3 regions of the Mesorhizobium sp. C372A genome follow, and region 1 is predicted to be linked to each of the others. Evidence: riboswitches for the same ligand, from Rfam matches in the RefSeq annotation. Region 1 holds a riboswitch; each other region holds the start of a gene.

The links. A riboswitch is a leader RNA that binds a small molecule or an ion and turns the genes downstream of it on or off. The one in region 1 is predicted to bind cobalamin.
Region 2: linked by a shared signal. The riboswitch ahead of NLY42_RS04945 (aromatic ring-hydroxylating oxygenase subunit alpha) and the one ahead of NLY42_RS18305 (CbtB domain-containing protein) in region 1 are both predicted to bind cobalamin.
Region 3: linked by a shared signal. The riboswitch ahead of metE (5-methyltetrahydropteroyltriglutamate--homocysteine S-methyltransferase) and the one ahead of NLY42_RS18305 (CbtB domain-containing protein) in region 1 are both predicted to bind cobalamin.

Annotation. Positions count from the first base shown of each region.
Region 1 is NZ_CP100475.1:3,852,470-3,856,447, reverse strand. Features, by position in the region: gene cbiB (adenosylcobinamide-phosphate synthase CbiB) at 1-266, shown strand, start outside; gene cobO (cob(I)yrinic acid a,c-diamide adenosyltransferase) at 416-1,030, opposite strand; gene cobU (bifunctional adenosylcobinamide kinase/adenosylcobinamide-phosphate guanylyltransferase) at 1,030-1,542, opposite strand; gene NLY42_RS18310 (CbtA family protein) at 1,535-2,338, opposite strand; gene NLY42_RS18305 (CbtB domain-containing protein) at 2,354-2,533, opposite strand; cobalamin riboswitch at 2,570-2,765, opposite strand; gene NLY42_RS18300 (gamma-glutamylcyclotransferase) at 2,833-3,525, opposite strand; gene NLY42_RS18295 (aromatic ring-hydroxylating oxygenase subunit alpha) at 3,662-3,978, shown strand, end outside.
Region 2 is NZ_CP100475.1:1,067,852-1,071,829, reverse strand. Features, by position in the region: gene NLY42_RS04965 (ABC transporter ATP-binding protein) at 1-1,020, shown strand, start outside; gene NLY42_RS04960 (DUF680 domain-containing protein) at 1,094-1,327, opposite strand; gene NLY42_RS04955 (DUF680 domain-containing protein) at 1,399-1,602, opposite strand; gene NLY42_RS04950 (DUF680 domain-containing protein) at 1,668-1,874, opposite strand; cobalamin riboswitch at 2,374-2,575, shown strand; gene NLY42_RS04945 (aromatic ring-hydroxylating oxygenase subunit alpha) at 2,693-3,940, shown strand; gene NLY42_RS04940 (FAD-binding oxidoreductase) at 3,978-3,978, shown strand, end outside.
Region 3 is NZ_CP100475.1:309,680-313,657, forward strand. Features, by position in the region: gene metK (methionine adenosyltransferase) at 1-141, shown strand, start outside; gene NLY42_RS01375 (adenosine kinase) at 250-1,242, shown strand; cobalamin riboswitch at 1,651-1,852, shown strand; gene metE (5-methyltetrahydropteroyltriglutamate--homocysteine S-methyltransferase) at 1,947-3,978, shown strand, end outside.

The DNA of each region.
Region 1 (3,978 bases):
CAGTGCGGCGCGACGCCAAAAAGCACCGCTCACCCAATGCCGGTTGGCCGGAAGCAGCAATGGCCGGCGCACTCGGCCTGGCGCTCGCCGGCCCGCGCAGCTATGGCGGCGTCATCGTCGAGGACGCCTATATGGGCGAAGGCGGTAGGCGCGCGGCGGAAAGCCAGGACATCAGGCAGGCGCTGAAATTGTACCAGGTGGCGGACTATCTGCTGATTGGGCTGTTCGGGTTGCTGTCGGCGGTGCTTATCGCGGTGACGTTCTGAGAGCTTACCGTCGCCCTTCCTTTACCCTCCCCCTTGTGGGGAGGGTCGGCGCGAAGCGCCGGGGTGGGGGACTGCGACCCTACGAGAACCCCCACCCCGATCCGCTTCGCGGATCGACCCTCCCCACAAGGGGGAGGGTACGAAACCCCTCAAAACTCGATCCCCTGCTGCGCCTTCACGCCGGCCGAAAAATGATGCTTCGTCACGCCCATCTCCGTCACCAGATCCGCCGCCTCGACCAGCGCCGGCTTGGCATTGCGGCCGGTGACGACGACATGCAGGCCTTCGCGCCGCGCCTTCAGCGCCGCGACCACCTTGTCGAGATCGAGATAGTCGTAGCGCAGCGCAATGTTGAGCTCATCGAGGACGACAAGGCTGACAGAGGGGTCGGCGATCAGCTCCAGCGCCTTGGCCCAGGCGGCTTCGGCCGCCGCAATGTCGCGCTTCAGATCCTGCGTCTCCCAGGTGAAACCCTCGCCCATCGTGTGCCAGACGACACGGTCGCCGAACGCCGCGAAGGCGTCCTTTTCGCCGGTGTGCCATTTGCCCTTGATGAACTGGACGACGCCGACGCGCTTGCCATAGCCGAGCATGCGCAGCGCCAGCCCGAAGGCGGCCGTGGTCTTGCCCTTGCCGGGTCCGGTGTTGACGATCAGCAGCCCCTTCTCGACCGTCTTTTCCGCGACCTCGGCGTCCTGCACCGCCTTGCGTTTGGCCATCTTGGCGCGGTGGCGTTCTTCGTCTTTTGCGTCGATATCGGTCATCATTTCACCTTGAGCGGCAGCCCCGCCACCATCAGTAGCACCGTATCGGCAACCGCCGCGACCTGCTGGTTGAGACGGCCGGCGGCATCACGAAACCGGCGTGCGAGCGCATTGTCGGGCACGATGCCTTGCCCGACTTCGTTCGAGACAACGAGCCAGGGCCCGCGCGGCCGCGACAGCATGTCGGCCAGCCGCCGGCATTCCGCCTCGAGATCATGGTCGGAAAGCATATGATTGGTCAGCCACAGCGTCAGGCAATCGACGAGCACCGGCTGGTTGTCGGGCAAGGCTTCGAGCGCTCCGACAAGATCGAGCGGCGCGTCGATGGTCGCCCAGCCTTCGCCGCGCCGCGAGCGATGCAGCGCGATGCGCTCGCGCATCTCATCGTCATAGGCTTCGGCGGTGGCGATATAGGCCCATGGCGGCGGCAACGCCGTCGCCAGGGTTTCGGCATGCGCGCTCTTGCCGGAGCGCGCACCGCCGATGATAAAGGTCAAACTGCGATCAGGCAAAGCTGTCGCGCAGGCTGGTCGCCGAGCCGGTGAAGCGTTCGCGCACCACGCCAATGACGGCGCCGAGCACCAACCAGAACACCAGATTGGTCACCGTCACCGCCACCACGAACTGGTGATGCAGGCCTTCGGGGATCGGCGTCTCGAAACTGTCGGGCTGCGGCGCGCCGACAATATGCGGGGCGACGATCAGAACGACGGCAAGGACGGTCAGCGGCGCCGAGGTGCGGAAGGCGATCAAGGCAAGGCCAATGGCAGTCGCCACAACCGTCGCCACCCACCAGATCTGGCGCTGCATGAGATCGGCCGCCGGCATTGCCGGCAGTTCCGGCGGCAGGCCGAGGCCCGGAGCCAGCGTGAATACGGCAAAGCCGGCCAGACCCCAGAACACCCCCTGGCGCCAGTTGCCGATGCCGCCGGCGAATTCGGAAACGGCCACCAGGACCAGCGCGAAACCGATACCGGTGACGATATTGGCCAGCACGCTGAAGGCGAATCGCTCGAAGCCGTCGGCCGGCGCCCAGCCTTCGTCCTCCGCTGGCGCGGCAGCTTCAGCCGGGGCTGCGCTGCTCACGGCATTTTCCGCCGGCGCGGCGGTGCTCATGGCATTGGTGTCCGCAGCGTTGGCGGCGGGCGCCGCGGCATGCTCATGCTCATGGCCGCCACCAGCCTTTTCGTAGACCTCGGCCTTGAGGATCAGCGGCACGGTGGCGTAGGCCTGCATGCAGGCGAGAGCGACACCCGCCACGAGCCCTGCGATCGCCGCGATGAACACGACGTTGCGAAACAGGTTCATGATGTCAGATCCTCGTCAGTGGCAGGGAAACGCCATCGAATGGCGATAGTCGTGCGCCGCATTGTGGACCGCATCGATATGCGAGAAACCGACAACGCCGACGACGAAAATGCCCAGAAACGCGCTAAGCACGAGCTGCATGAAGCGCGACTGCGAGGAGACGGAAGCGCCGAGGGAGACGGAAGCGGTATTCATATCTTGTCCTTTCGCCCTCCACCCGAGGGCATCGAAGTCAGTTCCCTGTCGCCGGCAGGTCTCCTGGCTCGCGGATCAGCGCCCTTCCCCACCTTCCCGAGGAAAAAATCCTCAGTGGCTTGGAGAGGACTACCGCACACAGTTGCGGGGGCAGCCACGGCATTGGGCAACAAGTCAGCCCTCACCGCATTCCCTCTTGGTCCCTAACGGAACCGACGACATGCATGACTATAGGCTGAAACGGCCGCATCCGGCAAACCAAATTCCGCCGGCCAACAGCGCGAATGCGCCATGCGGCGTTACGGGTTCAACGCGGTGATCCGCTCGGCAACCAGCCGCTGCAGCCGCCACAGATGGCGATCGTGAATGCCGCGCTCTTCAAGGTTTTTCACCGTGTTGTAGAGATAGTCGGCGCCCGACCCCCAGTGCCCGCAGGACGTTGCCAGCCTTTCGACGACCTTGCCCTCGTCGAGCGGCCCTGAATAGGTCAGGCCGTTGCGGTTGATGACGAAGGCCAATGCCCTGAGCGGTCCGGCCTCGCTTGCAAGCTTCAGCATGCGCGGCCGGTAGCTTGTCGGCTTCAGCGTGACTTCGCGCCGGAAAAGCCGGCCCAACTGCCCGCGCCGGTTACTTTCGGTCAGCCGGAAGGCGACGCCCTTGCATTGTCCGCCACGGTCCAGCGCCATCATCAGGCCGGGGCTGTCCTTGGTGCCGCGCCAGCGCGTCATGTTCATGCAAAAGGACCGATGCCAGCCGCGCGCCAGCGCAACGCGGTCCTCGACATAATCTATTTCCGGTTTCCAGATCAGCGATCCATAGCCGAACAGCCATAGCGGTTCGCTATCCGGGAGTTCGACCTGCAATTCATCCAGCAGCGCGTCATAGTCGGCGTCATCGAGATGCATCGCGTCCGGATCCGGCCCGGGGTCCCTGATCTCGCGCCAGCAGCGCGCGACCAGCTCCGGCGTAAGCGACATCTGTCGTGCGGCCAATTTCCGAATCCCCCCAATTTCCGAATGTCCCATGTCCACGACATGATTATGCGCCGCGCCTGCAACCGGCAATGCGGCACTCTGATTGACAAACGATCTGCCGGGGTGTCGGCTGACGCTTCATAGGAAGCCAGCCATGCATCCCAACCCGAGCGAGCGCGACCCCTATAACGGCCTGAGCCGGGCCGAACCGACGCTACCGTCATCGGCCTATTGGGATAGCGAGGCTTACCAGCGCGATCTCGACGCCATCTGGTACAAAAGCTGGCTGCTCGTCTGCCGCGAGGCCGATCTTGCCCAGCCTTTGGCATTCAGGACAATCCGCGTTGGCACACAGGAAATCGTCGTGCTCCGCGACGACACCGGCGAGTTGCGCGCCTTCCACAACACCTGCCGGCATCGCGGCTCGCAGCTTTGCCAGGAAAGCGAGGGCCGGCTGAAAGCGCGGCTCAT
Region 2 (3,978 bases), 2.8 Mb from region 1:
ATCGTCTTCGTCGGCCCGTCGGGTTGCGGCAAGTCGACCTTGCTGCGGTCCATCGCCGGGCTTGAGGAGATCACCTCCGGCGAGCTGAAGATCGCCGGCGAGGTGGTGAACGACGTGCCGCCTTCCAAGCGCGGCATTGCCATGGTGTTCCAGTCCTATGCGCTCTATCCGCACATGACCGTCTACGACAACATGGCCTTCTCGATGAAGATCGGCAAGGAAAGCAAGGCCGAGATCGACAAGCGGGTGCGGCAGGCCGCCGAAATCCTGCAGCTGACCAAATATCTCGACCGCCTGCCCAAGGCGATGTCGGGCGGCCAGCGCCAGCGTGTCGCCATCGGTCGCGCCATCGTGCGCAATCCGAAAGTGTTCCTGTTCGACGAGCCGCTGTCGAATCTCGACGCGGCGCTACGCGTCGCGACCCGCATCGAGATCGCCAAGCTCAAGGAATCGATGCCTGCCACGACCATGATCTACGTCACCCACGATCAGGTCGAAGCGATGACGCTCGCCGACCGCATCGTCGTGCTGAAGGATGGCCATATCGAGCAGGTCGGCACGCCGATGGACCTCTACAAGAAGCCCGGCAATCTGTTCGTTGCCCAGTTCATCGGCTCGCCGGCCATGAACATCCTGCCGGCGACGATCGACAGGACGGGCAACCCGACAATCGTCAGCCATGTCGGCGGCCGCAAGGCAACGGTGCCGATCGCAACGCCGGCGTCAGCCAAGGGTGCGGCAGTCAGCTTCGGCGTGCGGCCGGAGGATCTGTCGGCCGCCACCGGCGCGGAATATCTTTTCGAGGGCGTGGTAGACTATGTCGAGCAACTCGGCGAGGTGCAGCTTGTCTATGTCGATATCGGCCGCGCTGACCTGCCGTTGGTGACCAAGCTGCCCGGCAATGTCGAGGTCAAGCGCGGGGCAAAGCTGCGACTGACCGCGGATGCCGGGGACCTGCACATCTTCGACGCCGATGGGCACTCCTTCTCGCTCAAGCCGGTGGAAGTGAAGGCGGCTTGAGATAGCTGCGTCGTACAGGCATGAAAAAAGAGCGGCGGGCCAGGCCCGCCGCTCTTTTTTTAAGCTTCGGCTGTTAGTTGTTGCCGAACCGATCCCTGTCGCTGCTCTGAGGAACGAACTTCTGTTGGTCGTTCGACGAGTTCAGCAGCTTGTAGACCGCCGAGTTGGTGCCGGTCGACGAAGTGCGGGTGGTGTCGACGGCAGCGGCCGGCTGGTTGGCGCCATTGGAGCCATAATTGTCGCTGCCGGCAAAGGCAGCGCTCGAAACAGCCAGAACGGCTGCGGTGGCAAGAACGATCTTCTTCATTTTAGTCTCCTGAATTTTTCTGATGCCGCCAGCTGCAGCGGATAAGCCCGCCACGTGCTGGAAACCGGCTTTTAGCGGCCGAAAAGGTTACGGTCGGCACCGTGGGCAGGCGCCTGCTCGGCTGGAGCCGACTTCTCAACCGAAGCCGTATGGCCACTATCGGTCGACGTAATCGCAGGCTGGTTGGCGCCGTTCGAACCGTAGTTGTCGCTGCCGGCGAAAGCGCTGCCGGAGATGGCCAAAACGGCGGCGGCAGCAAGGATGATCTTTTTCATTTCAATACTCCTGAATTTTTTGGGATCCCGAGAGCGACGGGTTAGCCGCCCTTCTTTGGTCGGGATCAGCGATTGCCGTAGAGGTCGCGGTCGGCGCCCTGAACGACAGGCTGCTTGTCAGCGTGCGCCGGCTTCTGAATGGAAGCCGTATACGAGCTGTCGACCGAGACGGCTGGCTGGTTCGCACCATTGGAACCGTAATTGTCGCTACCGGCGAAGGCGCTGCTGGTGATCGCCAAAACGGCTGCGGCAGTGAGGATGATCTTTTTCATTTTTAGTACTCCAGTTTGTCTGTCCGTCTAGCGGCGTGTCTTGGGAGGAATTCGCGTCGTTCGGACAGCCCCGATGTGGGAAAGCCATAGGCTGGTTTCCAATCACGAAGTTGTTCCGTGTGGACCACGGTCCTGCACCTTGAAATTGTGCCAGGAAGTTCCTCTATGGTCATTTATCGCATTGTTTTCAGTTGCTTATGTCGAACCGAGTGGTTCGCTCCGGTGTGGGTTTCCGGGCCGTCGTTCACACCGTCCTGCACGCATTGTCAACAGAAACGAACCGTTCGGTTCGATTAGAGATTGCTAATAGTAACTTTTCGATACCGTTGAGCCCTTTTTGCCCCAGATCGGAACTGGATCCGCAGCGATTCGAAACGGCGATGATAGCGCCGCAAGACAGGATCTCAGCCCTTCGGTGGTCGGCGGGGCGTATGCCGCGCGTGTCGCGCCGCATGGATATGATGTCGCTTTCATGCCGACGTCGCGATCGCTGCCGTGATTAGATGATCGCATCTCAGGTGCCGCTTCGTGACGACGCAGCGGAGAATTGGGAAGCCGGTCAGAATCCGGCGCTGCCCCCGCAACGGTGGTGGAGTTGAAGTCGCAACGGGAGACCACTGGGCAAGAGCCTGGGAAGGTGTCGCGATGGTCCGCAAGGACAACTCCAGAGCCCGGAAACCAGCCCGAGATGCATAGACTCGACTGATCGCGGTGGGCGGTCAAGAGGTGGATAGTGCATGTCCGGCGCCGCGCCGGCCTGCGTCCGATCCTTCCTCCATCACCACCAAGTTCAGTCCTTAAACCACGAGGACAGAACTATGGATACGCGCAACGACATGCTGAGGCTCCTGAACGGCCGCAAGCAAGGCTTTTCGCTGGAACAGCCCTTCTACACCGACCCGGACTATTTCAAGCTCGACATGGAGCTTATCTGGTATCGCGACTGGCTGTTCATCGGCCATGATTGCGAACTGCCGAAGCCCGGCAGCTATATCACCGTGCAGATCGGCGATTATCCGGTGGTGCTGGTCCGCGACCAGAAGGGCAACATCAACGCCTTTCACAATTCCTGCCGCCATCGCGGCAGCCGTGTCTGCAACACTGAGAAGGGCATGGCGGCAAAGCTTGTCTGCCCCTATCACCAGTGGACCTACGAGCTTGACGGCCGGCTGCTGTTTGCCCGCCAGATGGCCGACGGTTTCGACAAGAGCCAGTTCGGCCTGAAGCCCGTCGCCTGCGAGACCGTCGGCGGCTACATCTTCATCTGCCTGGCGAAAGAACCTGCCGACTTTGCGCCGATGCGCGCCATGATAGAGCCCTACCTCAAGCCGCACCGGCTGAATGAAGCCAAGGTCGCCTTCGAGAGCACCATCATCGAGAAGGGCAACTGGAAGCTGGTCTGGGAAAACAACCGCGAATGCTATCACTGCGCCGGCAATCATCCAGAGCTGTGCAAGACATTCCCCGAAGCGCCGACGGTGACCGGCGTGCAGGGCGCCGACAGCGATCCGGAGATGCTGGCGCACTGGGCGAAATGCGAGGCGGCGGGCCTGCCGAGCAAGTTCCGCATCGATCCGGCCGGGCAATACCGCGCCACCCGCGCGCCGCTGCTGCGCGATGCCGTCAGCTACACGATGTCGGGAAAGCGCGCGGTGACGAAGAACCTGTCCGACACTGTTGCTGCCGACCGCATCGGCACCTTGATGCACTACCACTATCCGACGACTTGGAACCACATACTGATCGACCATGCGGTCACCTTCCGGGTGCTGCCGATCAGCGCCACCGAAACCGCGGTGACGACCAAGTGGCTGGTGCACAAGGATGCGGTCGAGGGGGTCGACTACAACCTTGAGGAGCTCACCCATGTCTGGACCGAGACCAACGACCAGGACCGCCGCATCGTCGAGGAAAACGCCTTCGGCATCCTGTCTCCGGCCTATGAGCCCGGCCCCTATTCGGAGCTGCACGAGGGCGGCGTGATCCAGTTCGTCGAATGGTACGCGGCCTTCATCGGCCCGCGCCTTGCCGAAGGTGGCAGGCCGGCGCTGCGCAGCGTCGCGTGAGCTGGAGCAGGCGAAGAAGGACCGGAGGATGAATGCGA
Region 3 (3,978 bases), 3.0 Mb from region 1:
AAGATGCTTGATCTCTTACGCCCTATATATCGCAATACAGCGACCTATGGCCATTTCGGCCGTGAAGAGCCTGATTTCACCTGGGAGAAGACAGACAGGGCGGACGAATTGCGTCGCGAGGCAGGACTCGCCGCCCCGTGAGAGCCGCCGGCGAACGGATTGGCAAGCGGAAAGCCCATTTCCACCGGGCAGACCCGCGCCTGGCAGGCGTGGCGAGAAGCCGGCTCGGGTTTTTTGGCGGAGACATTGATGCCGGATTATGACGTGCTTTGCATCGGCAATGCCATTGTCGACATCATCGCCCAGTGCGACGAGGCATTCCTCGAGATCAACGGCATCATCAAGGGCGCGATGAACCTGATCGACACGCGCCGCGCCGAACTGCTCTACAGCCGCATGGGCCCGGCGATCGAGGCCTCCGGCGGCAGTGCCGGCAACACGGCGGCCGGCGTAGCCAGCTTCGGCGGACGCGCCGCCTTCTTCGGCAAGGTGTCGAACGATCCGCTCGGCGAAATCTATGCGCACGATATCCATGCACAGGGTGTCGCCTTCGACACCAGGCCGCTCAAGGGCGAGCCGCCGACGGCGCGCTCTATGATCTTCGTCACCCCCGATGGCGAGCGTTCGATGAACACCTATCTCGGCGCCTGCGTCGAGCTTGGCCCTGAGGATGTCGAGGCCGACAAGGCATCCGGCGCCAAGGTTACCTATTTCGAGGGCTATCTGTGGGATCCGCCGCGCGCCAAGGAGGCGATCCGGCAGACGGCGAAGCTCGCACACGAGGCCGGACGCGAAGTGTCGATGACGTTGTCGGATTCGTTCTGCGTCGACCGCTACCGGGACGAGTTCCTCGAGCTGATGCGCTCGGGCACGGTCGACATCGTCTTTGCCAACAGCCACGAGATCAAGTCGCTCTACCAGACAAAATCCTTCGACGAGGCGCTGGCTCAGATCCGCAAGGACTGCAAGATTGCCGCCGTCACCCGCTCCGAAAAAGGCTCAGTGATCGTGCGCGGCGACGAGACCGTGGTCATCGAGGCGACCGCCATCAAGGAGTTGGTCGACACCACCGGCGCCGGCGACCTCTACGCCGCCGGTTTCCTGCATGGCTACACGCAGGGCCGCAACCTCAAGACCTGCGGCGACCTTGGCTCGCTGGCGGCCGGCCTGGTGATCCAGCAGATCGGCCCAAGGCCAAGGCAGAATTTGCGCCGCGAGGCGGAAGGGGCTGGGTTGCTGTAGATGCGCGGGCAACTAACCAGCCGCCCTACTGACGCGATGACCGCAGTGGCGGAACTGTGTCAAAGCTCGCTGATAGCGACAGCCATTCGCTTCGGAGAACTGACCCATGCTGCTGCCGTGAAGCTCGCTGGAGGAGCGGTGCAAGGCGTGCTTGCCATGACGGCATTCACCGTCATCCAGATCGTCACCTGCATTTTCCAGAAGCTCAGCTTGGGGAAGGCCAGTAAGGTTCCTGAGGTAACGGAGAACTCGCGGCGTCCGTCGGACTTGACTTGCGATCACGTCCCACGATGCCGAATGCGGGCAGCAGACTGAATATTTCACAATGCTAGACAAAGGCGTAAAAGCGCGATCACATAACTACATAAACATTTCGTTATGCGTCATTGACAAAAGAGCGAACTGCTGTGATTGTCTACGTGTCGTGGTTCTCGCGTGCGGCGCTGCCGCAGCGGAGCTAAGAGGGAAGCCGGTGCGATGCCGGCGCTGCCCCCGCAACTGTTAGCGGCGAGCCAACCCCAATCACGTCACTGAGGCGAATACCCTCAGGAAGACGGGTAGAGGCTATGACCCCGCGAGCCAGGAGGCCTGCCACGCGAATTACGTCCACGGGCGGGGTGTCTCGGTGGCCGCTGCAACCCGGCGTTGATGCCGGCCTGCTAGCGCCTTCCTTGTCACCGACGCCCCAATCATCGGGGTATGACATGACTGTCTCTCAGCAAATTCCTGTAGCAACGCTCGGCGTGCCGCGCTTCGGTCGTCGGCGAGAACTGAAATTCGCGCTTGAAAGCTACTGGTCCGGAACATCGTCCGCTGGCGACCTTCTCACGACGTCGAAGGCGCTCCGTGCCGCTAGCTGGGAAGAGCAGCGCGATCGCGGTGTGTCGAAAATCCCGTCGAACGACTTCTCGCTTTACGACCAAGTGCTCGACACCGCAGCCATGGTCGGGGCCGTTCCATCCCGTTACGGCTGGAATAGCGGCGAGGTCCCACTTGACATCTACTTCGCAATGGCGCGCGGCAACCAGGGTCAGACGGAGGATTGTGGACACGCTGGTTACCAGGAGGAGGCTCATGGACCTGGTGTAACCGCGATGGAAATGACCAAGTGGTTTGACACCAACTACCACTACATTGTGCCGGAACTCGATGATGATCAGACGTTCGCCCTCTCGTCATCGAAGCCGGTCGATTACTTCCTCGAGGCTAAAGCTCTCGGCATTCACACACGCCCAGTCATCCTTGGACCCATCACCTTCCTCAAGCTGGCGAAATCGCCTGCCGAGGGGTTCGGTCCCATCGCTCTCCTACCGCGGCTGCTGCCGGTTTACGAGCAGCTTCTGGAGAGGCTGAAGCTGTCGGGAGCCGACTGGGTGCAGATCGATGAGCCAGCGCTTGTCCTCGATCTGAACCCGAACGAACGAGCTGCGTTCGAATTCGCCTATGGCCAGCTGTCGAAAGCCGCGCCCGAGCTGAAGATCATGCTGGCTACGTATTTCGGGTCGCTGGGAGACAATCTCGAAACCGCGATTTCTCTGCCCCTGGCCGGCCTGCATATTGATCTCGTGCGCGCTCCCGAGCAGCTGGAAACGGTGGCTCGGCTCGCTCCGAAGGATCTGGTGCTCTCGCTTGGCTTGATCGATGGCCGCAACGTCTGGCGTGCGAACCTGCCCGCCATTCTCGACCGCATCAAACCGATCGTCGCCGGCTGGCCCTTGGACCGCGTCGAGATCGCGCCTTCTTGCTCGATGCTGCATGTGCCGATTGATCTGCGCATGGAGACGGAACTCGACGCGGACATCAGGTCGTGGCTCGCCTTCGCGGCCCAGAAGACCGACGAGCTGGTCTTGCTGGCCCGGGCCCTGTCCCAAGGCAGGGATGCGGTGGCAGGCGCGTTGAAAGCGTCTGCCGAGGCTGCCGCCACGCGCGTGACATCCACGAGGATCCATGACCCGCTTGTTCAGGGGCGGATCGCTAGCATTGAGGACAGCGCGAAGCGACGAGAGAGCGCTTTTGGCGAGCGCTCCAGAGTCCAGGCCGGCTCACTCGGGCTGCCGCCGTTCCCGACGACGACCATCGGGTCCTTCCCGCAGACGCCGCAGGTACGCAAGGCGCGGGCCGCTCATGCGAAGGGCCAGCTGAGCTATGTCGACTATGAGACGTTCCTGAAGAAGGAGATCGAGGCTGCAATTCGCTGGCAGGAAGAGATCGGGCTGGACGTGCTGGTGCATGGTGAGTTCGAGCGAAACGACATGGTACAGCATTTCGGCGAGCAGTTGTCCGGCTTCGCGCTCACCCAGCATGCCTGGGTACAAAGCTATGGGTCGCGCTACGTGCGTCCCCCCATCATTTTCGGCGACGTATCGAGGCGCAATCCGATGACAGTGCGCTGGTGGCAATTCGCCCAGTCGCTTACGGAAAAGCCCGTGAAGGGAATGCTCACAGGCCCAGTCACCATTCTCAACTGGTCTTTTGTTCGCGACGACGTACCCCGCTCCGAAGCCTGCCGCCAGATCGCGCTCGCCATCCGCGACGAAGTGACGGATCTCGAAAGATCCGGCGCAAGGATGGTCCAGATCGATGAGGCCGCGTTTCGCGAAGGATTGCCACTGCGCCAATCTGACTGGAAAGTCTATCTCGACTGGGCTGTCGAATGTTTCCGGATCGCTTCAACGGGTGTAAAGGACGCGACTCAAATTCATACCCACATGTGCTATTCGGAGTTCAACGAGATCA